One region of the Mesorhizobium sp. P2_B5 genome, then DNA from elsewhere that is predicted to be linked to it. Evidence: riboswitches for the same ligand, from Rfam matches in the RefSeq annotation. Region 1 holds a riboswitch; each other region holds the start of a gene.
What was found. Region 1 has a riboswitch for cobalamin ahead of AC1D1N_RS08280 (DUF1636 family protein). Riboswitches for the same ligand answer to the same signal wherever they lie in the genome.

Region 1 (9,882 bases):
GATGATGGCGAAGGAGCGCTCGTAGATCGCGTTGCCGTCATGGATGTAGTCGTAGGCGGCCATGCTCATTTCCTGTCGGTAGGCTTCGGCGATTGCCGCCGGCCCGAGCCTTGTCAGACAAGCGGCGGCGGTTTCGCCCTGAAATCGTGCGCTGCGGATCGCTGCTGCGACGTGACTGATGCCGCGCGCGGCGTCATAGCCCGGCCTGTAGCCCGCAGGAAGGGCCTTTGCCGTCGCGTTCACGACAAGTCCGGCTCCGTTTTCGCCGCCGACTAATGTTAGCGCCGCCGGGCCGGGGTGTGCGCAGCCCTTGGCACAACCGGAAATGTGCAGGGTGAAGTCGAGGATATCGGCGTTTTCGGCGGCGATGGTTTCGGCGATATCGCGCGTGGCGATCTGGCCGGAGGCGCAGGCAGGGGTGCCGGGGCAGGCGGCGATGCGGGTGCGGGGGTCGGCGGCGGAGGTGACGAAACTGAGGGCGGCGGCGGTGGTTTGGAGGAGGTGGTTTACGACTGGTGGTTGGCCGAGGAAGAGCAAGGCACGGCCGGGGGCGAGGCGAATTTCGGTGGCGCCGAGGCTCGAGGCTTGGCTGGCGAGGTCACTAAGGTTTTGGGCCGGCATGCTGCCGAAAGGCAGGCCGATGCCGAGCGCGGTGGCGTCGTCGGTTATGGGGAAAAGACCGATGGGACTGCTGATCTCCCCCCTTGCGGGGGAGATGTCCGGCAGGACAGAGGGGGGTGTGACGGAGTGCCAAGCTGCAAGAGAGGCCAACTGTCTTTGCGATAAATCCCGAGCGTGCGCCTCACGGCCTTTTTCGGCGACCATCCTCAGTGCAGCGACGGCGATATCTCTCGCGACATCCGCATCGACCTTCGCCAATACCTTCGCGTTTCGACCGTCGCCGCCAACCGACACAGCCCACACGACGCCATCGCCGGCCCGCACCGCCTTCAGCCGCACATCAGCCGTCACCGCATCCATCATCAGTTTCCCGCCGCCATCCACGACCACCGACACCTTCGGCCCGAGCCTCGGCGTCAGCCCGGCATCCTCAACCGCCATCCTGATCCGCTCAGCCAGCGCCCGTGGATCGGTAACCTCCTGTGGATCGATGCCCGCCAGCGGCCCGGTCTCGACCGGCACGCCGATGCGCACCGCAATGCCCAGCGCATCCACCTCCGCCGCCAGCAGGGCTGCGCTTTCCGCCGTCAGCCCGCGGATCTGCAGGCTGCCGCGCGCCGTCACCTCCATGATGCCGTTGCCGTGCCGCAGGGTGGATTCGCAGAGTCCGATCAACAGCTTCGGCGACAAACCTCTGGCAGATGGGCCTCCAGCAACGGGGTTGAGCCTGACCAGCAGGCCGTCGCCGGTCTGCATCGGCGCCGACAAAGCCGGACAGGCGCCACGCCTTGAGGAGGCGTTCATGCCGCTACCCCGAGCGCTTCGGCCTCGGCGATCAGCGCGGCAAGATCGTCGTCGACGGAATTGCGCAAGGGATGCCAGAGGCCACGTCTGCGCGCCGACAGGAAGCGTTCGGCGATGACTTTGGCGGCAGCGGGGTTTTCGCGCAGGATGAAGGCGCGCACGTCGGGATCGCCGACATAAGCGTCATGCACGGCCTCGATCAGCGCGCCCGAAATGGCGTGTGTGGTTTCGGCAAAGCCGATGAGGCGGTCGACGGTCTCGGCGAATTCGGAAGCGCCGCGCGGGCCGTGGCGCATCTGGCCCGATATAAACCGCGCGTTGACCGCTCGTGCTCGCACCACGCGCGATACGGCTTCGCTCACCGAACGCGGTTTAGGTTTCTGCGGATCCGTCGTGTCGAGCACGATCACGTCGGCATTCCTGCCCAGCGCCGCAAGCGCGGCCGAAAAGCCGCCGATGAAGGCGACATCGGCCGAACCTTCGAGAATGTCGCGGCCGGGGTCGTCGCCGGTGTGGACGAGAAGATCGGCCTCGGCGATGCGGGTTTCGAAAGCGCCGGGGGAGGCGATGCCTTCGCCCTCGGCGCCGCCATAGGCATGCGATGTGGCATCGAGATAGGCGCGGCCGATTTCTTCGCGCATGCCCCAGTCGCCGCTCGACAACAGGTCCTCGATGCCGGCGCCATAGGTGCCGGGCGAGGTGCCGAAGATGCGCGGGCTGAGCTTGCCGTCGGCGCGGGTTTTGGCGGCGAGCGGATTTTCCGAATCGTCCTCGTCGCGCGCGGCAACGGCGTTGGCGGCAGCGTCGACCAGCGCGATCTGGGTCGGGAACATGTCGCGGAACAGGCCTGATATGCGCCAGGTGACATCGACGCGCGGGCGGCCGAGCGTGGCCGGAGGCAGCACCTCGATGCCGGTGATGCGGCCTGTTGCAGAATCCCATTGCGGACGACAGCCCATCAGCGCCAGGCCCTGCGCGATTTCCTCGCCGCCGGTTCGCAGCGACGCCGAGCCCCAGAGATCGATGACCAGCGAGCGCGGCCAGTCGCCATGCGATTGCATGTAGCCGCGCACCACTTCTTCCGCTGCCGCTCGGCCCAGATCATAGGCGGTCGGCGTCGGCATGGTGCGCGGGTCGGAGGTGAACAGGTTGCGGCCAGTGGGCAGCACATCGGAGCGGCCACGCGCCGGCGCGCCGGCCGGACCGGCCTTGACGTGACGGCCGTCGAGCGCGGCCAGCAGCGCAGACTTCTCGGCAGCAACGCTTTGCAGGCGCATGGCATCTGGTTCGTCGTCGGGTGCCCGGCCGTAGATATGCAGACCGTCCTTGATGGCGAAATCCTTGAGATCGCAGAGCCAGGCGTCGATGCGACGCAGCGCCTCGTCGGGCGCGTCGGTTTTGGCGACGCCGGCTTCGGAGGCAAGGCCGGTCTTTCGCGCGGTGTCGACGATCAGTTTTGCGAGGCGGTCGCGGCGGCGGCGGTCGAGGCCGTCGGCCTGGGCGTATTCGTCGACCAGCCGCTCGAGTCTGTGCTGTTCTTCGTCCAGTCCCGCGCCGGCCAGCGGCGGCGGCAAATGGCCAAGGGTGACGGCAGCGATGCGCCGCTTGGCCTGCGCGGCTTCGCCTGGATTGGAGACGATGAAGGGATAGATGACCGGCAGCGGGCCGGTGACGACCTCGGGAAAGCAGGCTAGCGACAGCGCGACCGTCTTGCCGGGCAGCCATTCCAGCGTGCCGTGCGCGCCGACATGGATGAGAGCATGGATGCCGAGCGATTTGCGCAGCCACAGGCCGAAGGCGATCAGATCGTGACGTGGAGGGAGCGTCGGGTCGTGGTAATCGGCGCGGCGGTCGGCCGAGCGGCCACGATCGGGGGCCAGTGCGACTGTGATGTTGCCGAAGGTGGCGGCGCGGAAGGGGAAGTGCTTTTTGCTTGATAGTGAAGGTTGGCGTTCTGTCACTCCCCCCTCTGGGGGCGCCTCGCGCAAACCTGTCCCGTCTGCCTTGCCCCAAGCATCCTCCACCGCAGCCATTGCCGCTGTCGGTAACCCTGTCGAGAGCGAGACATAGTCCTCCAGCTTCAGCCCTTGCCCGCCCGCCTCCAGCAAATCCAGCAACGCGCGCGGCGATTGCGGAATCGCTTCAACGGCGTAGCCCTGTTCCCTCAGGTCATGCAGCATCGCCAGCACGCTGGATGGCACGTCGAGGCCGACAGCGTAGCCGGTGCGGCCGGGGGCGCTCGGATAGTCGGGAATCAATATCGCCAGCTTGCGCGCCGCGCGAGCCGTCTCCTGCAGGCGAATAAACGCCGCTACCCTATCCGCCACCTGCGCCACGCGATCCGGTTCCGGCCGGTTGGCGAAGGCGCGGTGGCCGAGTGCGGGGTCGGTCTCGCTTTCGCCCTTGAAGGAAATCGCGCCGGCAAGGATGCGGCCGTCGAGTTCGGGCAGCACGACATGCATGGCAAGGTCGGCGGGCGCCAGACCGCGCTGGTTCTTGTCCCAGACGTCGCGGCGAGTGGTGGCGACGATGACCTGGAAGACCGGCACGCCGGCGCGGTCGAACAGGGTTTCCACGCCGGGCTCGGCACCGGAAGCGAAGGCGGTGGCTGTGATGATGGCGGCGGGTTTGAGCGAGGCAAGCGTGGTTTCGACGAAGGCGAGGGAGGTGGCGTCTTTCAGGCTGGAGACGAAGATCGGGACCGGGGTGATGCCGCGCTGGCGGAGTGCATCAAAAAGCGCGTCGATGGGCGCGACATCGGCAGCCAGCAGCATCGAGCGGTAGAAGAGGATGGGGATGATGGGTGCGGGGGGATTGTCGGCGTCGCGTTCCCGCCCACCCCCCTCTGTCCTGCCGGACATCTCCCCCGCAAGGGGGGAGATTGCGCTGTCATCGGCGATTTCGCCAATCTTGGATGGTCCAGACAGATTCTTGTCCAACGGCGCAGAAGAGGGGCCGGCTTTGGTGACGGTTGATCTCCCCCCTTGCGGGGGAGATGTCCGGCAGGACAGAGGGGGGTGTGAAGGATCGCCAACGTCGACAACTCCACGCCCCGGCTCATAAAACCCGGCTTTCGGCACCGCGACCGGCTCGGCCGCCGCCACATCCGACCCGGCCAGCCCTGCCAGCCTGCGCATCAGTGCGCTCATATTCTCCGGGCCGCCCTCGCGGAAATAACCAAGCAAGGCGTCCAGTTCCTCACGCGGCAGCGTCGAGGCTTCGATCAGGCGCAGGTCCTCGTCGTGGCCTTCGCCGGGCAGCAGGGCGAGTTTGATGCCCCGCTCACGGGCGATTGCTGCAAGCTGGTCGCAGCCGTAGCGCCACCAGTCGTAGCCGCCGAGGATGCGCACCAAAATCATCTTGGCGTGGCGGGCGACGCTGTCGACCCAGAGGTCGACGGACATGGGGTGGCGCAGATCGCGGAGCGCCGCCAATCGCATCGAGGGCAGGCGGCCGGCATCAGCCTTCCATGCGGCCGCCAGCCCGGCCAGATCGCTGTCGGTGAAGGACAGCGCCACGACATCCGCCGGCGTCTGCCGGAGATCGACCGGCTCGGCGAGATCGTCGAGCGAGGCGGATGTGGTGGTGAGGATGTGCATCGCGGCTCGTGCCTGAGATCAGCCGGCGAGTATACGCTCGATCGCCGGGCGGTTCAGCCCCTTGAGGCCAATGACGACGAGGCGCGAGCGGCGGTCGTCCTCGGCCGTCCAGGCGCGGTCATAGTAATGGTTGACGCGCGGGCCGACGGCCTGCAGCAAAAGCCGCATCGGCTTGCCGCCGACATCGACGAAGCCTTTCACGCGCAGCACATTCTCTTCTTCGGCAATGGTGGTGACGCGCTTTGCCAGTTCGTCCGGATTGGCGATCGAGGGAATGTCGACGATGAAGGTGTCGAAGTCGTCGTGCTCGTGGTCGAAAGCGCCGTCATGGTGCGACTTGCGGTTCTCGATATCGTCCTCGACGGCGAGGCCGAGGCCCAGCAGGATCGAGGGATCGACCTTGCCATGCGCGGTCGCCACGATTTTTACAGCGCGGGCAGAGTGTTCGCCGATGATGGCGTTGGCGCGGGCCGAACCGGCTGAATCCATCAGATCACTCTTCGACAGGATGATCAGGTCGGCGCAGGCGATCTGGTCCTCGAACACCTCTTCGACCGGGTCGTCATGGTCGAGCGTTTCGTCCTTGACCCGCTGCGCCTGCAGGGCGTCCATGTCGTTGGCGACACGGCCTTCGGCCAGCGCCGGGCCGTCGACCACGGCGATGACGCCATCGACGGTCACCCGGCCTTTCACGCTCGGCCACTGGAACGCCTGGACCAGCGGCTTGGGCAGCGCCAGGCCCGAGGTCTCGATCAGGATGTGGTCGACCTTCGGCGTCAGCGCCAGGATCCGGTCGAGGGCCGGCACGAAATCGTCGGCGACAGTGCAGCAGATGCAGCCATTGGCCAGCTCAACGATGTTTTCCTCGGGGCAGGTGTCGATGCCACATCCCTTGAGTATCTCGCCGTCGATGCCGATGTCGCCGAACTCGTTGACGATGATGGCAATGCGCTTGCCGCCGGCATTTTCCAGGAGATGGCGGACCAGCGTCGTCTTGCCGGCGCCGAGAAAGCCGGTGACGACGGTGCAGGGAACACGGGAGAGATTGCCGGCCGGATTTGGAGCGTTCATGGTCAGTCCTTCAACATGTCGAGGGGTGGGATGCGGGCAACGAGGCCGCGCTTGAGGCTATCGGGCCGGCCGCGCCAGGGGATGAGGCCGTCCGTCGAGGTGGCGAAGAGCTTGGCGCCGGTGACGAGATCGGCGCCGCTGGTCGCGGTCAGGTCGCCGAAGACATAGCTCCAGCAGCTGTCGCGCAGGATCGCAGCGCTGAGCCGACGCTTGCAATTGCCGAGGCATTCGACGGTGCGGACACGGATGTCGCCGGCAGCGGCGCGGCGCGTGTCCTCAGCCAGCAATTCGCCGGCGCGGGGATGGGCGTCTGAGCCGGTCTCGTCGCGGCAGGAGGCGCAGACGATGACGGTGACGCCGACCAAGGCGTCGCCATCGGCGGGCGAAATATCCGCTGTGCCAGCCGAAAAACTGCTGTTCTGGTCCAAAAACCGGGCTCCTTGCCCGGAAACCCGCCAGGCGATCGGATTCTTCTGTCGCAGACGGCAGGTCTCCTGGCTCGCGGGTCATCGCCTTGGTAGCCGCCTTCCCGGTGTTACCCAGTGGCTTTCGGCCTTGGCTCGTCGCTTACAGTTGCGGGGACAGCCGCGGATTTGGGATTTTGTCCCGCACCGCATTCCCTCTTGGCCCCAGCCGTTGCGGGCAGGGGACCGTCTGCAGCGGATTTAGGCTTTTGCGGGCAGCACTGTCAACGCACGGCTACGACATGGCAATGTCGGCCAAAGGCTGTCCCAAATCGCCGGCCGGCGTCACTTCGATGCGCTCGAGGCCAAGCCAGCCCTGCATCTGCTTCAATTCCTCGAAGAGTTGTGCGGCGGTCTCAGGTGGCGCTTTGGGTTCGGCATAAGCCGCGTGGACGCGCAGCACGCTGGCGGGACGGTCGGCTTTGAGGTCGACGCGCCCCACGATCCGGTCGCCGAGCAGGAAGGGCAGGACGTAATAGCCGTATTGCCGCTTGTCGGCAGGCGTGTAGATCTCGATGCGGTAGCGGAAATCGAACAGACGCTCGCTGCGCGAACGCTCGAAGACGACGGGGTCGAACGGCGCCAGCAAGGCACGGGCTTCGATTTTTCGCGGCAGGCGGGCGTCCTTGTGGAGGTAAGCCGGCTTGTCCCAGCCTTCGACGCGCACCGGCAACAGCTCGCCCGTCTCGACCAACTCTTCCAGCCGGCCCTTCATGTCGGCCGGCGACAGGCGGAAATAGTCGCGCAAATCGCCAGATGTCGCGATGCCGTGGGCGCGGGCGGAAATGCGCAGCAACTCGCGGTGCGCGTCCTTGGCGGCCGGCACCGGCAGATCGAGGATCGCCTGCGGCAGCACGCGCTCGGGGAGGTCGTAGAAGCGCTCGAAGCCGCGACGGTGGGCCGTGGTGATACGGCCGGCCCAGAACAGCCACTCGAAAGCATGCTTGGCATGGCTCCAGCCCCACCAGCCGCCCGAGCCCTTCTGGCCTTCGAGCGCCGAAGCGGCGATCGGACCGCGCTCGGCGACCGCGCGGTAGATCTCCTCGATATAGGCGGCGTGCTCGCGGCCCCATTTGGCGAGACCGAGATACATTTCGTCGCCGCTCTCGGCACGCTGCATGCGCCAGCGCATCAGCGGCCAGGTCTCGACCGGCAGGAACGAGGCCTCATGCGCCCAATATTCGAACACCGTGCGCTTGCGGGTGACCGCGGCATTGTCGAGCAAAGCCAGCGGGTAGGGGCCAAGGCGCGAATAGAGCGGCATATAGTGGGCGCGCACCACGGCGCTGACGGAATCGATCTGCAGCAGGCCGGTGCGCGAGAGCACCCGGGCGAGGTGGCGGCGGTCGGGTGTGCCGCCCGGCCGGGGGTCGGCAAAACCCTGCGCGGCCAGTGCGATCCGCCTGGCCATGGCGAGCGATATTTTGTCCTTCATCAAGATGCCTTTGCCCTGGTCCCTGTTCGCGCATTTTTTGCCGGTGATTCCGACCATGCTAGCAGGCAAATGGCGGGAGACATGTCAGGAGACAAAAGTGGAGTAAAAGGTGAAGGAAATCAAACAGGAGCGGATCGGACCAGTTTTTCCCGACCTGCCGTCCAGCACTGCGTTTTGAACAAGGTTTGACTTGCTTCGCCGAAAGCCCTGCGCTAACCCTCGCCGCGTTGCAGCATAGGCACCTAAAACGGTTCAGCGGTTAAACTGTCACGCTTCCGCATTAGGGTTGGTTGCTGTAATCAAAGTGGATTGGCCGCCAACGGAAAGCCGCAGCATGAACGCACTGCTCAGTTCGTACCTGCCCATCGTCCTCTTCATCGCCATGGCGGCGGTCGTCGGCCTGGCGCTTATCATAGCGCCGTTCCTGGTGGCCTACCGCAGTCCCGACCCGGAAAAGCTTTCCGCCTATGAGTGCGGCTTCAACTCTTTCGACGATGCCCGCATGAAATTCGACATCCGCTTCTACCTGGTGTCGATCCTGTTCATCATCTTCGACCTGGAAGTGGCCTTCCTGTTCCCGTGGGCGGTGTCGTTCTCGAAGATCGGCATGCTCGGTTTCTGGTCGATGATGGTGTTTTTGGCGGTGCTGACCATCGGCTTCGCCTATGAATGGAAAAAAGGAGCGCTGGAATGGGATTGAACGACAGTTCCGGTACGCTCGTCGCGCCGAAGCCCAAGGGCCTGATCGACCCCAATACCGGACGTCCGGTCGGTTCTGACGACCCGTTCTTCCTCGAGATCAACAATGAACTCGCCGACAAGGGGTTTCTGGTCACCTCGACCGAGGCGCTGATCACCTGGGCGCGCAGCGGCTCGCTGATGTTCATGACCTTCGGTCTGGCCTGCTGCGCTGTCGAGATGATCCACACCTCGATGCCGCGCTACGATTCGGAGCGCTTCGGTGTTGCGCCGCGCGCCTCGCCGCGCCAATCCGACATCATGATCGTGGCGGGAACGCTGACCAACAAGATGGCCCCGGCTTTGCGCAAGGTCTACGACCAGATGCCGGAGCCGCGCTACGTCATCTCGATGGGCTCCTGCGCCAACGGCGGCGGCTACTACCACTATTCCTATTCGGTGGTGCGCGGCTGCGACCGCATCGTGCCGGTCGACATCTATGTCCCTGGCTGCCCGCCGAGCGCCGAAGCGCTGCTCTACGGCATTCTTCTCTTGCAGAAGAAGATTCGCCGCACCGGCACGATCGAACGGTAAATCCATGGCCGCATCCCTTAGCGAACTGTCGACCTATCTCGGCGAAAAGCTGCCGGGTCGCGTCACCGATGCGGTGTTCGCCTATGGCGAACTGACGATCTCGGTCGAGCCCGGCGACCTGATCGACGTGGCGACCTTCCTGCGCGACGATCCACGCTGCCAGTTCATCTCGATCATCGATGTCTGCGGCGCCGACTATCCGTCACGGATCAAGCGCTTCGATGTCGTCTATCATCTGTTGTCTCCGAAGCAGAATTTGCGCATCCGCATCAAGGTCCAGGCCGACGAAGAGACGCTGGTGCCGTCGCTGACATCAGTCTATCCCGGCGCCGACTGGTATGAGCGCGAGACCTACGATCTCTATGGCGTCCTGTTCTCCGGCCATCCGGATCTGCGCCGCATCCTCACGGATTACGGCTTCGAGGGTCACCCGCTGCGCAAGGATTTCCCGCTGACCGGTTTCGTCGAAGTCCGCTACGACGACGAGGCCAAGCGCGTGATCTACGAGCCGGTGGAATTGAAGCAGGAATTCCGCAATTTCGATTTTCTTTCCCCGTGGGAGGGCACCGACTACGTGCTGCCCGGGGACGAAAAAGCCAAGACGAATTGAGGCGCC
Region 2 (9,882 bases), 120 kb from region 1:
CCGGCTCATCAGGCCGCGGCCGTAGATCGGCACCAGCCGCGACAGGTCCTTGTGGACGCCAGGGCAGTGCAGGCACTCGTTGAAGTTCTCCCAAAAGATCTTCCAGTTGCAATTCATCACCTTGCGCAGGACATGGCCTGATACCAGCGTTTCCAGCGGCCAGTTGCCGAGGTTGCCGGAAGCCGGATCGAAGGATGACGCAGCCGTACCGTCGACGCTTTCAGCAAGGTTGATGAAGACAAAGCCGCGCCACACCGAGAGCGCCACCCGATAAAGCGGATGATCGGCCTTGTCGAAACCGTCGGGCAGCGATTTCGAGGGAACGCGCACGAGATCGCCGCGCAGCGAATAGGACCAGGCGTGGTAGGGGCAGGTGATGAGCCGCGCCTTCAGCCGGCCCTCGCTCTCCTGGCAAAGCTGCGAGCCGCGATGCCGGCAGGTGTTGTGAAAGGCGCGCAGTTCGCCGGTGTCGTCGCGCAGCACGACGATTTCCTGGGTGCCGACGCGTAAAGTCCTGAACGCCAAAGGCTGGGCAAGGTCGGCCTCGCGGCAGACGAGCAGCCAGCTTTTGTACCAGATGGCGTCGAGATCGCGCTGGTAGGCGTCGGCGTCCCAATAGGCCGAGGACGGCAGCGTCGGCTCGGCCTTCGTCAGGCCGTTATAGGGGTCGCGCTGGCTCGGATTGGGTTGCATGGCTGGCTTCCTCTAGGGATACGCCAGCCGACACCCCGGCAAATCGTTTGTCAATCAGGGTGCCGCATTGCCGGTTGCGGGTGCGGCGCATAATCATGTCATGGACATGAGGGGATTCGGAACGTGGCCGCACGACAGATGTCGCTTACGCCGGAGCTGGTCGCGCGTTGCTGGCGCGAGATCGCCGACGCCGGGCCTGACCCGGAGGCGATGCACCTCGATGACAGCGACTATGACGCGCTGCTGGATGAGTTGCAGGCCGAGCTCCCCGACAGCGAACCGCTGTGGCTGTTCGGCTATGGCTCGCTGATCTGGAAACCGGAAATCGATTATGTCGAGGAGCGTGTTGCGCTGGCGCGCGGCTGGCACCGTTCCTTTTGCATGAACATGACGCGCTGGCGGGGCACCAAGGAAAGCCCCGGCCTGATGATGGCGCTCGACAGCGGCGGCCAGTGCAAAGGCGTTGCCTTTCGGCTGACCGACGACAACCGGCGAGAGCAACTGGGCAAGCTATTCCGGCGCGAAGTCACGCTGAAGCCGACAAGCTACCGGCCGCGCATGCTGAAGCTTGCAAGCGAGGCCGGTCCGCTCAGGGCGCTAGCTTTCGTCATCAACCGCAACGGGCTGAGCTATTCCGGCCCGCTCGACGAGGCGAAGGTCGTCGAGCGGCTGGCCACATCCTGCGGGCACTGGGGGTCGGGCGCCGACTATCTCTACAACACGGTGAAGAATCTGGAGGGGCGCGGCATTCACGACCGCCATCTCTGGCGGCTGCAGCGGCTGGTTGCCGAGCGGATCACCGCCCTGAACCCGTAACGCTGCATGGCGCATTCGCGCTGTTGGCCGGCGGAATTTGGTTTGCCGGATGCGGCTGTTTCAGCCTATAGTCGCGCATGTCGTCGGTTCCGCTAGGGACCAAGAGGGAATGCGGTGAGGGCTGAGTTGTTGCCCAATGCCGCGGCTGCCCCCGCAACTGTGTGCGGTAGTCCTCTCCAAGCCACTGAGGATTTTTCTTCGGGAAGGTGGGGAAGGGCGTTATTCCGCGAGCCAGGAGACCTGCCGGCGACAGGGAACTGACTTCGATGCCCTCGGGTGGAGGGCGAAAGGACAAGATATGAATACCGCTTCCGTCTCCCTCGGCGCTTCCGTCTCCTCGCAGTCGCGCTTCATGCAGCTCGTGCTTAGCGCGTTTCTGGGCATTTTCGTCATCGGCGTTGTCGGTTTCTCGCATATCGATGCGGTCCACAATGCCGCGCACGACTATCGCCATTCGATGGCGTTTCCCTGCCACTGACGAGGATCTGACATCATGAATCTGTTTCGCAACGTCGTGTTCGTCGCGGCGATCGCCGGGCTCGTGGCAGGCGTCGTCCTCGCCTGCATGCAGGCCTATGCCACCGTGCCGCTCATCCTGAAGGCGGAAGTCTTCGAACAGGCCGGTGGCGGCCATGAACATGAGCATGCCGCAGCGCCCGCCGCCAATGTTACGGACACCAATGCCATGAGCAGCGCAGCACCGGCTGAGGCAGCCGCGCCGGCGGAGGACGAAGGCTGGGCGCCGGCCGACGGCTTCGAGCGCTTCACCTTCAGCATTCTGGCCAATATCGTCACCGGCATCGGTTTCGCGCTGGTCCTGGTCGCGGTTTCCGAATTCGCCGGCGGCATCGGCAACTGGCGCCAGGGTGTATTCTGGGGTCTGGCCGGTTTTGCCGCGTTCACGCTCGCCCCGGGCCTCGGCCTGCCGCCGGAACTGCCGGCGATGCCGGCGGCCGACCTCACCCAGCGCCAGATCTGGTGGTGGGCAACGGTGGCGGCGACCGCGGCCGGTCTCGGCCTGATCGCCTTCCGCAAATCGCTGCCGCTGGCGATCCTGGCGGTGGCCCTGATCGTGGCGCCGCATATTGTCGGCGCGCCGCAGCCGGACAGCTTCGAGACGCCGATCCCCGAAGGCCTGCATCACCAGTTCGTGGTGGCGGTGACGGTGACCAATCTGGTGTTCTGGCTGGTGCTCGGCGCGGTTGTCGGCCTGGTGCGAGGGCGCTTCACCGGCACGGCGACCAGCCTGCGCGACAGCTTTGCCTAATCGCAGTTTGACCTTCATCATCGGCGGTGCGCGCTCCGGCAAGAGCGCGCATGCCGAAACCTTGGCGACGGCGCTACCGCCGCCATGGGTCTATATCGCCACCGCTGACGCCTATGACGATGAGATGCGCGAGCGCATCGCGCAACACAGGTCGCGGCGCGGCGAAGGCTGGGCAACCATCGATGCGCCGCTTGATGTTGCCGGTGCGCTCAAGGCCTTGCCGGACAACCAGCCCGTACTCGTCGATTGCCTGACGCTGTGGCTGACCAATCATATGCTGGCCGATCATGATCTTGAGGCGGAATGCCGGCGGCTAACCGACGTGCTGTCACGGCCGCGCGGGCCGTGGTTCGTGGTCTCGAACGAAGTCGGGCAAGGCATCGTGCCCGACAATGCGCTCGCACGCCGGTTCCGCGACGCTGCCGGCCGGCTCAACCAGCAGGTCGCGGCAATTGCCGATACGGTGCTACTGATGGTGGCGGGGCTGCCGCTCAAGGTGAAATGAGATGACCGATATCGACGCCAAGGACGAGGAACGCCACCGCGCCAAGATGGCCAAGCGCAAGGCGGTGCAGGACGCCGAGGTTGCGGAAAAGACGGTCGAGAAGGGCCTCTTGATCGTCAACACCGGACCCGGCAAGGGCAAGACCACGGCCGCCTTCGGCCTGGCGCTGCGCATGCTCGGCTATGGCAAGCGCGTCGGCGTCGTGCAGTTCATCAAGGGCAAATGGCACACCGGCGAAAAGGATGCCTTCGCGGCGTTCGGCGACCGCGTCGTCTGGCACACGATGGGCGAAGGTTTCACCTGGGAAACGCAGGATTTGAAGCGCGACATTGCGGCGGCCGAAGCCGCCTGGGCCAAGGCGCTGGAGTTGATCGCCGATCCGTCCATCAGCCTTGTCGTGCTGGACGAACTGAACATTGCGCTGCGCTACGATTATCTCGATCTAGACAAGGTCGTGGCGGCCCTAAAGGCGCGGCGCGAAGGCCTGCATGTCGTCGTCACCGGCCGCAACGCCAAGCCGGCGCTGGTCGAGGCAGCGGATCTTGTCACCGAGATGGTCGTGACCAAGCATCATTTTTCTGCGGGCGTGAAAGCGCAGCAGGGGATCGAGTTTTAGGGTTCCTTCCACCTTGTGCGGTTTCTTACCCTCCCCCTTGTGGGGAGGGTCGATCCGCGAAGCGGATCGGGGTGGGGGTTCTCGTAGGGCGCTGTCCCCCACCCCGGCGCTTCGCGCCGACCCTCCCCAAGGGGAGGGTGAAGGAAGGGGAGGGTGAAGCTCTCAGAACGTCATCGCGATCAGCGCCGCCGAGAGCAACCCGAACAGCGCGATCAGCAGATAGTCGGCGACCTGGTAGAGTTTCAACGCCCGCCTGATGTCCAGGCTCTCGGCCTCGCGCCGGCCGCCTTCGCCCATGAACGCATCCTCGACGACAACGCCGCCGTAGGTGCGCGGTCCCGCCAATGCCAGGCCGAGCGCGCCGGCCATCGCCGCCTCCGGCCAACCGGCATTGGGCGAGCGGTGCTTTTTGGCGTCGCGGCGCACAGCTTCCCAAGCGTTGCGAGGGTCGGCGTCGCGGACAAGAAAGGCGGCAGCGACGATCAACAGCGCCGTCAGCCGGGAGGCCGGCAGGTTGATCCAGTCGTCGAAGCGTGCCGCTGCCCGGCCGAAGGCCTCGTGGCGCGGCGTGCGATGGCCGATCATCGAATCGGCGGTGTTGGCCACCTTGTAGGCGACGCCGCCAGCCAGCCCGCAAACACCGGTCCAGAAGGCGGGCGCGACGATGCCATCGGAGAAATTCTCGGCCAGGCTTTCGATCGCGGCCCGGCTGACGCCGGCGTGGTCGAGCTTTTCCGGATCGCGGCCGACAATGCGGGCGACCGCAATGCGGCCGAGCGCCAGCCCGCCGGTGTCCAGCGCGTCGGCCACAGCTTCGACATGTTCGGTGAGGCTCTTTTGCGACAGCAGCGACGAGGCCAGGATCGCTGTGATGATCATCCCGGCGGGAAAGAGCTGCCAGAGCAGGATTTGCACGGCGAAGGCGATCAGCGCCGGCACCAGCACGATCACCAGCAGCGCCTGCATGCCGCGGCGACGACGCTGCGCGTCGGAATCAGTGTCGCGGTTGAGCCGGAGGTCGAGAAAGGCTATCAGCCTGCCGAACCAGGTGACGGGATGGCCAACGGCACGGAACAGCCAGTCCGGGTAGCCCAGGATGCGTTCGATGGCCAGCGACAGGAAAGCGATCAGGACCGACATGAAGCTTTCTGATGGAGCGATTGCTGCGGTGGATCACGGTGGATCCCTTGGCCGGGCGAGCGCGCTCTTCCCCCACGCGCCACAGCCTTTCGTCGATCTTTCGACAGGTATCAATCCGCACTCCTACCCGCTTTTCGAGCTGCCCGCCACCGCTCTGTCGCGATTGCCGGAAGCCGCGCGTCTGCATGAGCTGACTAAGGTCGCCGCCGATGCCTATGGCGCGCCGTCGGCGGTGCATGTTGCAGCAGCCCCGGGCACGCAGATCCTGTTGCCACGCGTCGCCTCGCTGGTGAGCCCAGGCCGGGCGTTGGTGCTGGGGCCGACCTATGCAGAGCATGCCAGGGCGGCTGCGATCGCCGGCCATGCCGTGGCGGAGGTCGAGGATGTCGAGGCGCTTGCCGCAGCTGACCTTGCCATTGTCGTCAATCCCAACAATCCCGATGGACGCGTCGTTTCGCGGGAAAGGCTGCTTCGGCTTGCCGGGGAGTTGCGCGCCAAGGGCGGGCTGCTGGTGGTCGACGAAGCCTTCATGGATGTCGGCCCGCACGTGGAAAGCCTGGCCGGCGATGTCGGGCAGGGCGGCATCGTCGTGCTGCGCTCCTTCGGCAAGTTCTTTGGCCTTGCCGGCCTGCGGCTCGGTTTTGCGCTTTCCGAAACGCTGACGGTCGAAAGGCTGGAGACGCAATTCGGACCTTGGGCGGTGGGCGGCCCAGCGCTCGAATATGGCATAAGGGCGCTTGCCGACAGCGGCTGGCAGGCCGACATGCGCCGCCGGCTGGCCGAGGATGCCGCGCGACTCGACGCGCTGTTCGGTCGGTTTGGCATTCCCGTCGCCGGCGGCACGACGCTGTTTCGCTATCTGCGATTTGCCGATGCGCCCGGTCTGTTTTCGGCGCTTGGCGAGTGCGGCATCCTGCTCCGGCATTTTTCCGACCGCCCGCACGTGCTGCGCGCGGGACTGCCTGGACGTCAGGAGGAATGGCAGCGGCTTGAATCGGCGCTTGCCGGCTGGGACGCACGGCGCGACGATAGCGCCAGGGAGATCGCGCGATGATCCATGTCTGTTCGCTGTCCAAGCTCGAGGAGACGGTGGCCAGAAGCGGCGCCGAGCGCGTGCTGTCGCTGCTTGCCGCCGGCACCGAGGTGATGCGGCCGGCCTCGATTGCGCGGGAAAACCACCTGCATCTGGTCATGCACGATATCGCGGTGGCGCAGGACGGCATGACCATGCCGGGTGAAGACCATGTGCGCAATCTGCTCGATTTTGCCCGCAAATGGGATCGCGCCAAGCCGATGGTCGTGCACTGCTACGCCGGCATCAGCCGCTCGACCGCCTCGGCCTATATCATTGCTGCAGCGCTGGCGCCGAAGCGCGACGAGGCGGAACTGGCGCAGACATTGCGGAAGCTTTCGCCCTCGGCGACGCCCAATCCGCGGCTGATCGCGGTAGCCGATATGTTGCTCTCACGCCAAGGCCGCATGATCGAAGCGATCGAAGCGATCGGACGTGGCGCCGACGCTTTTGAGGGCACGCCGTTTGTTTTCAAGATCGACGGCTGAGCTTTACGCCAACCAGTCGGCGAGCTTCGCCTTGCGCACGTCCTTCAACAGGGTGACGAAACCGTCGGCCTGATGCTCCGCCGTCAGCCGGCCTTTTTCCGCGGTGGCGATCGAGGCGTCGCCGACGACGCCGTTGGGGTTGAGGTCGCTGGCGATCCAGGCGAAGGCGTGTGTGCCGGTGTGGCGCAGCAGCGCAAATTCGGTCTCGGCGCGGGCGACCTTGGAGACGAAATTGTCGGCCTTGCCCATGTCGACCAGCTCCGGGCGGAAATGCAGCATTAGTGAAGTCTCGACATCGCCACCATGAATGCCGTGGCGATCTTCCAGCTCGGTGTACATGCCGGCCGGGCGGCCGAAGCGCTGCCAGCTGGTCTTCACCGCCAGCATCCTTTCACGCACGCGCAGCTCGCGCGTGACGATGCCCATGATCTCTTCATTGCCGCCATGCGAGTTGACGACGATCAGTTTTCTCACCCCGGCACGGGCGATGGACAGGCCAAGTTCGGTCCAGGCATCGACCAGGGTCGTCGCAGGCAAAGTGAGCGTGCCCGGTGCATGCAGATGCTCGTTCGATTTGCCGACCGCCTGGACGGGCAGAATGCGGATGTCGAGATCGCCTGGCAGGCGGGCGATCACCGTCTCCAGCATGCCGTTCATGATCGATGTGTCGGTTGATACAGGCAGATGCGGGCCGTGCTGCTCGATCGCCGCCACCGGCAGGACGGCAATTGTGGCCTCCGGGTCGATCGTAGCGTATTCGGTGGTCCGGTAATCGCCCCACCACACGCGTCTGTTTGCAACGGTCATGTCATGCCTCTTCAATGGACGCGACAGCCTTTAGGGCTGGAACCCGAAATTGTCGACCCGGCCCTCCGCTATGGCTTCGGGCGTTCGTCGCTTGGAAAGCCAATTCTGTGGCTTTCCATCCGCTTCGCGGACCACTCCTCACCCAGCGGCGATCGCCTCGACCTCGACCTTGAATTCGGGCCGCGCGAAGCCCGACACGATCATCAGTGTCGAGGCCGGCGCCGGGCTGGCAAACAGCCGATCGCGGACATCCATATAGGGCCGCAGATGCGCGCGGTCGGTGACGTAGGCGTTGATGCGTACAATGTCGGCAAGCCCGAGCCCGGCTTCAGCCAGAATCGCCGCTATGTTTTGAAAGCAGAGTTCGGCCTGGCCGCCGGCATCCTCCGGAATCTGGTCGTCCGCCGTTATAGCGACCTGACCCGAGCACAGCACCAGCCGCTTGCCCGCCGGCACTTCGACGCCGTGGCTGTAGCGCGCGAAAGGCGGCTTGATCGACTTCGGGGCGAGGAATCTGAACATGGCAATCTCCGGTTTGGCGGTAGCCTAGGGCCGGTAAGCAAGTCTCTCAAGATGTAGTGCATGTTGCCGGGGCGATTGTGGACAGGCGTCCAAAAAATAGGCACGATGCCTCCCGCACAGCATGACCCGTCCGGTCTTGGCAATGGCTGCCGCGTGAAGCAGGCGGTCCGGGCGGTGGCATGTGTCTTGCTTCTTGGACCAATGGTGTCGAGCCCGGCGCGTGACGCTCCGGAGCCAACAGAGGGTGGTGTTGATGTACGGAAAACAGAAGATTTCAGCGGTCGCGCTCGCGCTGCTTGGAGCCAGTACGCTAGGGGCTGCGGCGAACGAGAAGGTCACCTTCGGCACCAACTGGCTGGCCGAGCCAGAACATGGCGGCTACTACCAGGCCGTGGCCGACGGCACCTATGCCGCCTGCGGCCTCGATGTCACCATTTCGCAGGGTGGCCCGCAGGTCAGCGGCCGGCCGCTGCTGCTCGCCGGCAAGCTCGATTTCTATATGGGCGGCAATCTGCTGTCGGCCTTCGACGCCGTCCAGCAAGGCATTCCGATGCGGGTCGTGGCGGCCGATTTCCAGAAGGACCCGCAGGTCATCATGTCCCAACCGGGGCAGGGGCTGGACAAATGGGAAGACCTGAAGAACGCCGACCAGTACATTCTGGGTGACGAGGGCGCGCAGACCTTCTTCCAGTGGATGGTCACCGAACTCGGCTTCGATGCCGCCAAGCGCGTGCCTTACACTTTCAACCCGGCGCCCTTCATCGCCAACAAGAAGTCGATCCAGCAGGGCTATGTCACCTCTGAGCCGTTCGCGGTGCAGAAAGCGGGCGGCTTCCTGCCCAACCAGTTCCTGCTCGCCGACTATGGCTGGGAGACCTATGCGACCACCGTCGAGGTCATGCAGGATACGATCGACAAGCGGCCGGAGGTGGTGCAGTGCTTCGTCGATGGCTCGGCCAAGGGCTGGTACAACTACCTCTACGGCGACAACAAGGCCGCCAACGACATGATCAAGAAGGACAATCCTGACATGACGGATGAGCAGATCGCCTTCTCGATCGAGCAGCTCAAAAAATTCGGCGTGGTCGATTCCGGCGATACGGAAAAGCTCGGCATCGGCGCCATGACCGACGCACGCATTCAGAGTTTCTACGACAAGATGGTCAAGGCCAAGGTCGCGCAGCCCGGCATCGACATCAAGAAGGCCTATACGCTGGCCTTCATCAACAAGGGCGTCGGGCTCGAGCTGAAGAAGTAAATCGTGAGACTGGAGACAATGGCGCAGGCGCCCATGGCGGCATCGGGTGAAGGCCCGATGCTTTTGGCGCTGCGCCACGTCGGCAAGGTATTTTCCAACGGCGTGACGGCGCTGAGCGACGTCGACCTGACAATCCGCGAAGGCGATTTCCTCAGCCTGCTCGGGCCGTCCGGCTGCGGCAAGTCGACGGCTTTGCGTCTGATCGCCGGCCTGTCGACGCCGACCTCTGGCGTGCTCGGCTGGCGCGGCTCGATCGACCGCGCCAATATCGGCTTCGTCTTCCAGGAACCGACGCTGCTGCCTTGGGCCAATGTCTTCGACAATGTCTGGCTGCCGTTGCGGCTAAAAGGCATCTCACGCGCCAAGGCAGCACCTGCGGTGACCGAGATGCTGGCGCGCGTGCATCTGACCGGTTTCGAGAATGCCGTGCCGCGCGAGCTTTCCGGCGGCATGAAGATGCGCGTCTCGATCGCGCGCGCCATGGTGACCAAGCCGCGCATCCTTTTGATGGACGAGCCGTTCGCCGCGCTCGACGAGATCACCCGCTTCAAGCTCAACAATGATCTTCTGGAGCTGTGGCAGGACGAACGCTTCACCGTCGTCTTCGTCACCCACAGCGTCTTCGAGAGCGTGTTTTTGTCCAACCGCGTCGTCGTCATGGCGGCGCGGCCGGGACGCGTCCATGCCGAGCTTGCAAT
Region 3 (9,882 bases), on a different contig from region 1:
AGCATTTGTCGCAGGCGGTCAACGTGCAGCAGGGCGACGCCGCCTCGCTGCTTGAGCACTACCGGCGTTTTCTCGGCTTCCGCCGTCAGCATCCGGCGCTGGCCAAAGGCGACATCGAATTCATCGAAAGCGAGGGCGACACCGTCGCCTTCACCCGCCGCGAGGGCAATGAGCAGATCGTCTGCGTCTTCAATCTGGGCAGCAGGCCGGCCGAGGTCGATCTCGGCCAGGCGCTGCAGCCCTTGGCCGGGCACGGTTTTTCGGGACAATCCGGCACAGGTTCGATCCGCCTCGGCGGCTACGGCGCCTGGTTCGGGCGCATCGACTGAGTTTTGACGAAACGGAATTTCTTGAGGAAATCTGGGTTCTCTAGGGAAATCACTGGGAGGAAATCATGGCCGATGTCACGCTGAGACAAGTGAAGAAATCATACGGCAATCTGCACATTCTCCATGGCATCGACCTCGACATAAAGTCGGGTGAGTTCATCGTCTTTGTCGGCCCGTCGGGCTGCGGCAAGTCGACCTTGCTGAGGTCCATCGCGGGGCTTGAGGAAATCACCTCCGGTGAGCTGAAGATCGCCGGCGAGGTGGTCAACGATGTGCCGCCTTCAAAGCGCGGCATCGCCATGGTGTTCCAGTCCTATGCGCTCTACCCCCACATGACCGTCTACGACAACATGGCGTTCTCGATGAAGATCGGCAAGGAAAGCAAGGCCGAGATCGACAAACGGGTACGGCAGGCAGCCGAGATCCTGCAGCTGACCAAATATCTCGACCGTCTGCCCAAGGCGATGTCGGGCGGCCAGCGCCAGCGCGTCGCCATCGGCCGCGCCATCGTGCGCAACCCGAAAGTGTTTCTGTTCGACGAGCCGCTGTCGAACCTGGACGCGGCGCTGCGCGTCGCCACCCGCATCGAGATCGCCAAGCTCAAGGAATCGATGCCGGCTACAACGATGATCTACGTCACCCATGATCAGGTCGAGGCGATGACGCTGGCCGACCGCATCGTGGTGCTGAAGGACGGCCATATCGAGCAGGTCGGCACGCCGATGGACCTCTACAAGAAGCCCGGCAATCTGTTCGTTGCCCAGTTCATCGGCTCGCCGGCCATGAATATCTTGCCGGCGACAATCGACAAGGCGGGCGACCCGACCATCGTCAGCCATGTCGGCGGCCGCAAGGCCACGGTGCCGATCGCGACACCGGCTTCGGCCAAGGGTGCGGCAGTCAGCTTCGGCGTGCGGCCGGAAGATCTGTCGGTCGCCACCGGCACGGAGTATCTTTTCGAAGGCGTGGTGGACTATGTCGAGCAGCTCGGCGAGGTCCAGCTGGTCTATGTCGACATCGGCCGCGCCGACCTGCCGCTGGTGACCAAGCTGCCCGGCAATGTCGAGGTCAAGCGCGGGGCGAAGCTGCGGCTGACTGCGGATGCCGGCGACCTGCACATATTTGACGCCGAGGGACATTCCTTCTCGCTCAAGCCCGTGGAAGTGAAGGCGGCCTGAGATCGGCGCGTCGTATCGGCATGAAAAAAGAGCGGCGGGCCAGGCCCGCCGCTCTTTTTTCAAACTTCGGCTGTTAGAGCAATTCCAGGAAAAGTGTGAGCGGTTTTCCGTCCGGGAATTGCGAAAAACAAACAGATAGTGCGGTTCGCCGTTTCTGTGAAACGGTGAAACGTTCTAGCGGTTGCCGAAGAGGTTCCGGTTGCTGCCTTGCGGGGCGAGCTTCTGCACGTCACCCGACGAGTTCAACAGCTTGTAGACCGGCGAACCGGTGTTCGGTACCGACGACGTCCGGGTGTTGTCTACGTTGACGGTCGCCTGGTTGTCGACGGCGCTACCGCCGACATTGTCGTTGCGGGCATAAGCACTGCCGGCGGCAACCAAAAGCGCAGCGGCAGCAAGAGCAATCTTCTTCATGTCAAGTCTCCTGAATTTCCATCATGTGGCGGAGCGGCCGACAGTCCCGCCGCTCTCCGGCTTGTTCGATGTTCGACTGGGATCGTTGTCCGAAAAACTCTGAGGTCAGATCCCGATCGTCTGTTAGCGACCGAAGAGGTTACGGTCGGCGCCCTGTGCGGGGGCCTGAGCAGCCGAATCCGACTTCGCAACCGAAGCCGTGTGGCCACTATCGGTCGACGTAACCGCAGGCTGGTTGGCGCCGTTCGAACCATAGTTGTCACTGGCGGCGAAGGCGCTGCCGGTGATGGCCAAAACGGCGGCGGCAGTAAGGATGATCTTTTTCATTTTAAATACTCCTGAATTTCTTCGAGATCCCAAGAGCAGCGGACAGGCCGCCACGCTTTTGTTTGGATCGGGATCAGCTGTTAACGGCCGAAGAGGTTGCGGTCGCTGCCCTGAACGACGGGCTGCTTGTCAGCGTGCGCCGACTTCTGAATGGAAGCCGTATACGAGCTGTCAACCGCGGCAGCGGGCTGGTTCGCACCATTGGAACCATAATTGTCGCTACCAGCGAAGGCGCTGCCGGTGATGGCCAAAACGGCGGCGGCAGTAAGGATGATCTTTTTCATTTTTAGTACTCCAGTTTTGCTGTCCGTCTCAGCGGCGTGTGGTGGGAGCAATTCGCGTCGTTCGGACAGCCCCGATGTGGGAAAGCCATAGGCTGGTTTCCAATCACGAAGTTGTTCCGGCTGGGCCATGATTTCACCTCTTGTAATTTTCATAAGCATGCCTATCATCTAACTTTTTATAAATAATACAAAGACTTATGTGACCATGGCGTCTGGCTCACCGAGTGTGTCCGGGCGTCAGCGTTCACACCGTCCTGCACGCATTGTCAACAGAAACGAACCGTTCGGTTCGATTTTAGAAACTGCTAATAGTCACTTTTCGATACCGTTGACGTGTTTTCCCTTGGTCGGCAGTCTGATTCGAGGTGATTTGCGAGGGCCGCGATCCGCCCCGAAAACAACACCGTCAGCCCCACGATCGTCTGCCGCCGCGTTTGTCGTGCGTGTCGCGCCGCATGGAGACGATGTCGCTTTCATGCCGATGTCGCGATCGCTGCCGTGATTAGATGATCCCATCTCAGGTGCCGCTTCGTGACGACGGAGCGGAGAATTGGGAAGCCGGTCAGAATCCGGCGCTGCCCCCGCAACGGTGGTGGAGTTCAAGTCGCAACGGGAGACCACTGGGCAAGAAGCCTGGGAAGGTGTCGCGATGGTCCGCAAGGACAACTCCAGAGCCCGGAAACCAGCCCGAGATGCTTGAACTCGACTGATCGCGGTGGGCGGTCAAGAGGTGGATAGCGCATGCCGGCGTGTTGCCGGCCTGCGGCCGATCCTTCCTCCATCACCACCAAGTTCAGTCCTTAAACCACGAGGACAGAACTATGGATGCGCGCAACGACATGCTGAGGCTCTTGAACGGCCGCAAGCAAGGCTTTTCGCTCGAGCAACCCTTCTACACCGACCCGGACTATTTCAAGCTCGACATGGAGCTGATCTGGTATCGCGACTGGCTGTTCGTCGGCCATGATTGCGAACTGCCGAAGCCCGGCAGTTATATCACCGTGCAGATCGGCGACTATCCGGTGGTGCTCGTCCGCGACCAGAAGGGCAACATCAACGCCTTTCACAATTCCTGCCGCCATCGCGGCAGCCGCGTCTGCAACACCGAGAAAGGCACGGCGGCAAAGCTCGTCTGCCCCTATCACCAGTGGACCTACGAGCTCGACGGCCGACTGCTGTTCGCCCGCCAGATGGCCGAGGGTTTCGACAAGAGCCAGTTCGGCCTGAAGCCGGTCGCATGCGAAAGCGTGGCCGGGTACATCTTCATCTGCCTGGCGAAAGAACCCGCAGACTTCGCGCCGATGCGCGCCATGATCGAGCCCTACCTCAAGCCGCACCGGCTGAGCGAAGCCAAGATCGCTTTCGAATCGACCATCGTCGAGAAGGGCAACTGGAAGCTGGTCTGGGAAAACAACCGCGAGTGCTACCACTGCGCCGGCAACCATCCCGAACTCTGCAAGACCTTCCCGGAAGCGCCGACGGTAACCGGCGTGCAGGGCGCCGACAGCGATCCGGAGATGCTGGCGCATTGGGCGAAATGCGAAGCGGCGGGCCTGCCGAGCAAATTCCGCATCGATCCGGCCGGACAATACCGCGCCACCCGCGCGCCGCTGCTGCGCGATGCCGTCAGTTACACGATGACGGGAAAGCGCGCGGTGACGAAGAACCTCTCCGACACTGTTGCCGCCGACCGCATCGGCACCTTGATGCACTACCACTATCCGACGACCTGGAACCACATCCTCATCGACCATGCAGTGACCTTCCGGGTGCTGCCGATCAGCGCCACGGAGACCGCGGTGACGACCAAGTGGCTGGTGCACAAGGATGCGGTCGAGGGCGTCGACTACACCATCGACGAACTCACGCATGTCTGGACCGAGACCAACGACCAGGACCGTCGCATCGTCGAGGAGAACGCCTTCGGCATCCTGTCTCCGGCCTATGAGCCAGGCCCCTATTCGGAGCTGCATGAGGGCGGCGTGATCCAGTTCGTCGAATGGTACGCAGCCTTCATCGGTCCGCGCCTTGCCGAAGGCGGCCGGCCGGCGCTGCGCAGCGTCGCGTGAGCTCATGTCGCCCAAAAGTGTATTGCGGTTTTGGGATCACGACATGAGCAGAGCAAAAAGGACAGGGGGATGAATGCGATGACGGATCTTGGGCTCTATCGCCATCTCGACCAGATGGCGCCGTGGAATGACAGGCTGCAGGTGCTGGAGGTGATCGGCGTCAGCGACGAGGCGCCAGGCGTCAAGACCTTCACCTTCCGCTCCGACAACCAGACCTGGTTCCGCTACAAGCCGGGTCAGTTCGTGACGCTGGAGCTGCCGACACCTGACGGGCCGCTGATGCGCACCTACACGCTGTCGTCGTCGCCATCGCGGCCGTTTTCGATCGCAGTAACGGTCAAGGCGCAGGCCGGCAGCATCGGCACGCGATGGATGTTCGACCATTTGACGCCCGGCTCGCATGTCAAGGCCTATGGACCGGCCGGCGACTTCTCGTTGCACAGCCACCCGGCGGCCAAATATCTGTTCATTTCGGCCGGCTCCGGCGTGACGCCGATGATGTCGATGCTGCGCTGGCTGAACGACTGTGCGCCGTGGACCGATGTCGGCTTCGTCAACTGCGCGCGACGCCCCGAGGAGATCATCTTCCGCAAGGAGCTCGAACTGCTCGGCGGCCATATGCCCGGCCTGTCGCTCGGCTTCATGATCGAGGAACGCTCGAGCCGTGAAGGCTGGTACGGTCATATGGGCCGCATCGACGCGATCCGGCTGCCCTTGCTGGCGCCCGATTTCCGCGAGCGCGAGATCTTTTGCTGCGGTCCCGATCCCTTCATGCGCGCCGTGCGCGGCATGCTGGATGCCGCCGGCTTCGACATGATGAAATATCATCAGGAGAGCTTTGCCGCGCCCGCGGTGGAGGAAATCCCGGCGCCGTTTGCGTCTCCCGCTGAAGAAGGCATCACTGCTCCTGCCGAAGCCGTGACGCCGATCCGCTTCTCGCTTTCGGAGGTCGACGCCGAATGCGTCGCCGGCCAGACCGTGCTGCAGACGGCGCGCGCTTCGGGCGTGCGGATTCCCGCCGCTTGTGAATTCGGCCTGTGCGGCACTTGCAAGGTGAAGAAGGTCTCCGGCGCTGTCGAGATGAGCCACAATGGCGGCATTCTCGATCATGAAATCGACGACGGCTTCATTCTTGCCTGCTGCTCAAAACCGCTGTCGGCGCTCGAAATCGAGGCCTGAGCGGCCGCCATAACCGTAGCTGCTCATCAGGCGCAGACAGGGTGCCTGCGGGTCTTTGTCTTGCCAAGAATGGGCCAACTGATTTAGACGCACTCTCGGAAGGGCTTGCCAGACCGTGAAACCGGCGCGATCCCTTCAAGGGCGTCTGGGACGGGATGGAGCGATGCAGCAACGGGTCTACGCGGTCGCGAGCAAGGATATCGTGTTCGAATCGTTCGATGGCGAGGCCGTCGTTCTCGACCTCTCGAATGGCAAATATTTCGGCTTCTCCGATTCCGGCAGCCGCATCTGGCAGGCGCTGTCGTCAGGCGTCGCCGCCCAGGCGCTGGTCGGAGCGAGGGCGGGTGCGGCGACAATAGGGTTGGCCGATCTCGAAAGCTTCATTGCCCGGTTGCTCGACTTCGGGCTACTGGCGGCTGCGGAAACACCAGCGCAACCGCTTTCGGGCGACCTGCTGGCTGAGCTTGCCGCCACCAGAGAGCCGCTCAGAGTCGACGTCCATGACGACCTTGCCGATCTCATCATCGTCGACCCGATCCACGAGGTCGAGGAACCGCTCGGCTGGCCGGCGGTGAAACAGGCATAGACATTCCCACAGGCTTCCAGGGCGCATTCGCGACGCCGGTCGCCGGAACACAGGCCATGCCCTCGATCACGCTGCGGACCCTGCCGAACTATGCGCGCCATGTGCTGGCAGCGACCGAAGACGCCGCCGCCAGCTACGCCGTGGCCGCCAAGATCCGGTTGCCCCTGCTGGACCTGACGATCCACCTCAGCCATGGCGCCTTGGCGGATGCCATGGGCCATGCATTTATACAGGCTCCGGACAATCAACCTGTATCCGGCAACTGCCGCATTTTCGTCGCCCATCCCGGCATTGACGGCATCTCCGCCCCGGCGAGCTGGGGCCGGGGCGAGTACAACCATCATGCCTTTGCCGGCCGGCTGGCCGAGGCCGGATTGCGCGGCAGCTATTATCATGACCTCGACTTCTGGCAATTCCATGATCCGCAACGCCATGTCGGGGCGCAGCTGATGATGTCGGCCGACGCTTATCCGCCATGGGAACAAGGGGCGCCGTTGCGGGCGTTCCTGCACTGGGAATATGCGGCGCGCGGCATGCGGCTCACCCATGCCGGCACACTGGGCATCGACGGCAAGGGCGTACTACTGGCCGGCGCCGGCGGCGCCGGTAAATCCGGAACCGTCGTTGCAGGTCTCCTCAACGGGCTCGACAGCGTCGGCGACGACTATGTGCTGGTCGACCGGACAGATCGCGTGACAGCGCGGCCCCTGTTTGCCACGCTCAAGCAGGACCCGGAGGGTTTCAAGCGGCTGAAGCTGGGAGACCGGCTGAAATCGTACCAGCCGCTGAATTGGCAAGGCAAGCACGCGTTTCACATTGACGAGATCGCACCTCGGCCAATCCCTGAAAATCTAGACATTATCGCGTTGATGGTGCCACATATCGGTGGAGGTACGAAAAGCTCGATCATGCCCATATCGCGCAAGGACGCCATGATTGCCCTGGCACCGTCCGGCATCGTGCAGATGCCGGGCGAGCGGGAATCCGGCTTTCGCTTTTTCGGCGACCTCACTCGCGATCTGCCTTGCTACCGGCTGTCCCTGGGGACCGAGCCGCGGGAGATCGCAGCTGCGATAGCGGATTTCATCCTGGCAGGCGCTGCATGAGACTGAGCGTCATCATGCCTGTCTACAACCGCGAACTCTATGTCGTCTCCGCGCTGCGGTCGCTGCTCAGGCAACGCGACGATGCCGATCTCGATATCATCGTTATCGACGACGGTTCGACGGACGGCTCCGTCGACGCCGTCCGGATGCTGATGCAGGAGGCATCGTGCATCCGACTGTTCCAGCAGTCCAACCAGGGTGTGGTCAAGGCACGCAATGCCGGTCTGAGGCAATTGCTGCCGCAGGCCGAGTTCGTGACGTTCCTGGATTCGGACGACGTTTCCCCGGCTGGACGGTTCAAGGCCGACCTTGCCCTCTTCGAAGCCGATCCTGCCCTAGAGCTGACGTATTCGCTGATGACGCGCGTCGATCTCATGGATGACGAGGCGCTCTACCCGGCGCCGGGCGGTAGCGGCCCTACCATGCGCGGCGTGAGCCTGAGCGCGGCCATCTTTCGCAGAGAACTCGTAGACCGCACCGGCGCTTTCGACGAGGATCTACGGCAGGGCGAAGACACCGACTATCTGCTGCGCATCTTCGAAACCAGCCCCAGACATGTTCTGCCCGATACAATCGCAGTCTACTATAGGCGCCATCCTGGCAACCTGACCAACCAGACCGGTGTGGCGATGCGCGAACTTCTGCATGTGATCCAGAAATCGATGCAGCGGCGCAAGGCCGATCCGTCACTGCGTCCGGTCGAGGGGCTTTTCGAGATCAAGCGCACGGCCGATTGGTGACAGGATGAGCACGTCAAGGCCCGGGATGCGTGCATGAAGCTCAGCGTGATCATGCCGGTCTATAACCGCGAACGCTATGTCGGCCTCGCGCTGCGCTCGCTGCTCAGACAGAGCGACGCCGCCGATCTCGACATCATCGTCATCGATGACGGCTCGACCGACGGCTCGGCAGAAGTGGTGCGCGCGATGATGGACGAGAACGCCTGCATCCGCCTGTTCCGGCAGTCCAACATGGGCGTGACCCGCACACGCAATACCGGTCTCGGCCTGCTTCTGCCGGAAACGAAATTCGTGTCGTTCCTCGATTCGGATGACATCTCGCCGGCCGGTCGCTTCAAGGACGATCTCGCGTTTTTCGAAACCGACCCCGGCCTTGAGCTGACCTATTCGCGCATGACACTGGTCGATCGTCTCGATGACACGACGCTGGAGCCGGCTGCCGGCAGCCACAGCATCACGGTTCGCGGCATTCATCTGTCGGCCGGAATTTTCGCGCGGCGGCTTGTCGAGCGGATCGGCTGCTTCGACACGGATTTCAATCAGGCCGAGGACACCGACTATCTGCTGCGCATCTTCGAAAGCGGACCGAACTATGTCATGCCTGATACAGTCGCCCTCTACTACAGACGCCATCTCGGCAACATGACCAAGGAAGCCGATGTCCAGTCTCGCGAATTCATGCGTGCCGTCTTCAAATCGATGAAACGGCGCGAAGCCGACCCATCGCTGCGGCCGATCGAGGGCATCTTCGATCTCAGGCCGCTTGCGGATTGGCGGTTCCTGTGATGGCCGGCTACGGCGTCGTCATTCCGGCGTTCAACGCCACCGCCACCATCGCCGAGACACTGCGCTCGGTCGCGGCCCAAACGGTCGCACCTGAGGCCATTGTCGTCATCGATGATGGCTCGACCGACGACATTGCATCAGCAATCAACACGCTGGATATGCAGGTCATGCTGCTGCGCCAGGAAAACGCCGGCCCCGGCAGCGCCACCACCAAGGGCATCGCCGCGCTATCGACGCCCTTTATCGCCACGCTTGACGCCGACGATCTGTGGCTGCCGACCAAGATCGAAAAGCAGCTTGCGCATTTCGAGCGGTTTCCGGCGACGTCGGGGGTCTTTACCCATATGAGCAATTTTCGCGGCGGCCGGCCCGATGCGCCGGATGCAGCCGCTGTGCCGGGCTGGTCCCGCACAACGATGATGATCCGCCGCGCGATCATCGGTGCGGTCGGCCCGATCGTCGATCCGCCTGGCGGACGCGGCGAGATGATCGACTGGATCGCCCGCGCGCGCGAGGCGGGCTTCGCGCTGGGCATGCTGGACGAAGTGTTGGCGCTGCGCCGCATCAGGCCCGGCAGCCTGTCCTATGGCCGAGATTGGCGTGATCGCGGTTATCTCGAAGTGGCCCGGCTCGCCCTGCAGCGCCGGGCGCGAAACAAGGCGGACCGCAATTGACGGCTATAGCGATCCGCCGCATCGGCCGCCGGTTTCCAGATTATGGCTGGTCGTGGCCAACAGGCGGGCTTGACCAGTTGCTGAAGGCCGCGCTGTTGCCCGATGAAGAGGCTGCCGCCAACCAGGCGGCGCGTTGGCTCGACGAGAACGACATCGACCAGGTTTCCTTTCGCGAGCACCGGCTGCTGGCGGCGATCTCCGACAGGTTCG

Region 2: linked by a shared signal. The riboswitch ahead of AC1D1N_RS07750 (CbtB domain-containing protein) and the one ahead of AC1D1N_RS08280 (DUF1636 family protein) in region 1 are both predicted to bind cobalamin.
Region 3: linked by a shared signal. The riboswitch ahead of AC1D1N_RS18020 (aromatic ring-hydroxylating oxygenase subunit alpha) and the one ahead of AC1D1N_RS08280 (DUF1636 family protein) in region 1 are both predicted to bind cobalamin.

What each region holds. Positions count from the first base shown of each region.
Region 1 covers NZ_JBFUDJ010000002.1:364,182-374,063, reverse strand. The annotation lists gene AC1D1N_RS08300 (precorrin-8X methylmutase) at 1-63, opposite strand, end outside; partial or broken gene cobG (precorrin-3B synthase) at 73-1,425, opposite strand; gene cobN (cobaltochelatase subunit CobN) at 1,422-5,024, opposite strand; gene cobW (cobalamin biosynthesis protein CobW) at 5,043-6,095, opposite strand; gene AC1D1N_RS08280 (DUF1636 family protein) at 6,098-6,523, opposite strand; cobalamin riboswitch at 6,563-6,765, opposite strand; gene AC1D1N_RS08275 (winged helix-turn-helix domain-containing protein) at 6,795-7,994, opposite strand; gene AC1D1N_RS08270 (NADH-quinone oxidoreductase subunit A) at 8,329-8,694, shown strand; gene AC1D1N_RS08265 (NuoB/complex I 20 kDa subunit family protein) at 8,685-9,266, shown strand; gene AC1D1N_RS08260 (NADH-quinone oxidoreductase subunit C) at 9,271-9,876, shown strand.
Region 2 covers NZ_JBFUDJ010000002.1:247,006-256,887, reverse strand. The annotation lists gene AC1D1N_RS07760 (aromatic ring-hydroxylating oxygenase subunit alpha) at 1-693, opposite strand, end outside; gene AC1D1N_RS07755 (gamma-glutamylcyclotransferase) at 817-1,509, shown strand; cobalamin riboswitch at 1,577-1,771, shown strand; gene AC1D1N_RS07750 (CbtB domain-containing protein) at 1,808-1,987, shown strand; gene AC1D1N_RS07745 (CbtA family protein) at 2,003-2,776, shown strand; gene cobU (bifunctional adenosylcobinamide kinase/adenosylcobinamide-phosphate guanylyltransferase) at 2,769-3,281, shown strand; gene cobO (cob(I)yrinic acid a,c-diamide adenosyltransferase) at 3,283-3,897, shown strand; gene cbiB (adenosylcobinamide-phosphate synthase CbiB) at 4,060-5,037, opposite strand; gene cobD (threonine-phosphate decarboxylase CobD) at 5,036-6,091, shown strand; gene AC1D1N_RS07720 (tyrosine phosphatase family protein) at 6,088-6,597, shown strand; gene AC1D1N_RS07715 (creatininase family protein) at 6,601-7,404, opposite strand; gene AC1D1N_RS07710 (RidA family protein) at 7,543-7,926, opposite strand; gene AC1D1N_RS07705 (ABC transporter substrate-binding protein) at 8,180-9,184, shown strand; gene AC1D1N_RS07700 (ABC transporter ATP-binding protein) at 9,203-9,882, shown strand, end outside.
Region 3 covers NZ_JBFUDJ010000005.1:9,999-19,880, forward strand. The annotation lists gene bglA (beta-galactosidase BglA) at 1-329, shown strand, start outside; gene AC1D1N_RS18000 (ABC transporter ATP-binding protein) at 395-1,507, shown strand; gene AC1D1N_RS18005 (DUF680 domain-containing protein) at 1,682-1,921, opposite strand; gene AC1D1N_RS18010 (DUF680 domain-containing protein) at 2,045-2,248, opposite strand; gene AC1D1N_RS18015 (DUF680 domain-containing protein) at 2,329-2,532, opposite strand; cobalamin riboswitch at 3,035-3,237, shown strand; gene AC1D1N_RS18020 (aromatic ring-hydroxylating oxygenase subunit alpha) at 3,354-4,601, shown strand; gene AC1D1N_RS18025 (FAD-binding oxidoreductase) at 4,680-5,780, shown strand; gene AC1D1N_RS18030 (PqqD family protein) at 5,944-6,366, shown strand; gene AC1D1N_RS18035 (serine kinase) at 6,423-7,472, shown strand; gene AC1D1N_RS18040 (glycosyltransferase family 2 protein) at 7,469-8,212, shown strand; gene AC1D1N_RS18045 (glycosyltransferase family 2 protein) at 8,246-8,998, shown strand; gene AC1D1N_RS18050 (glycosyltransferase family 2 protein) at 8,998-9,672, shown strand; gene AC1D1N_RS18055 (nucleotidyltransferase family protein) at 9,669-9,882, shown strand, end outside.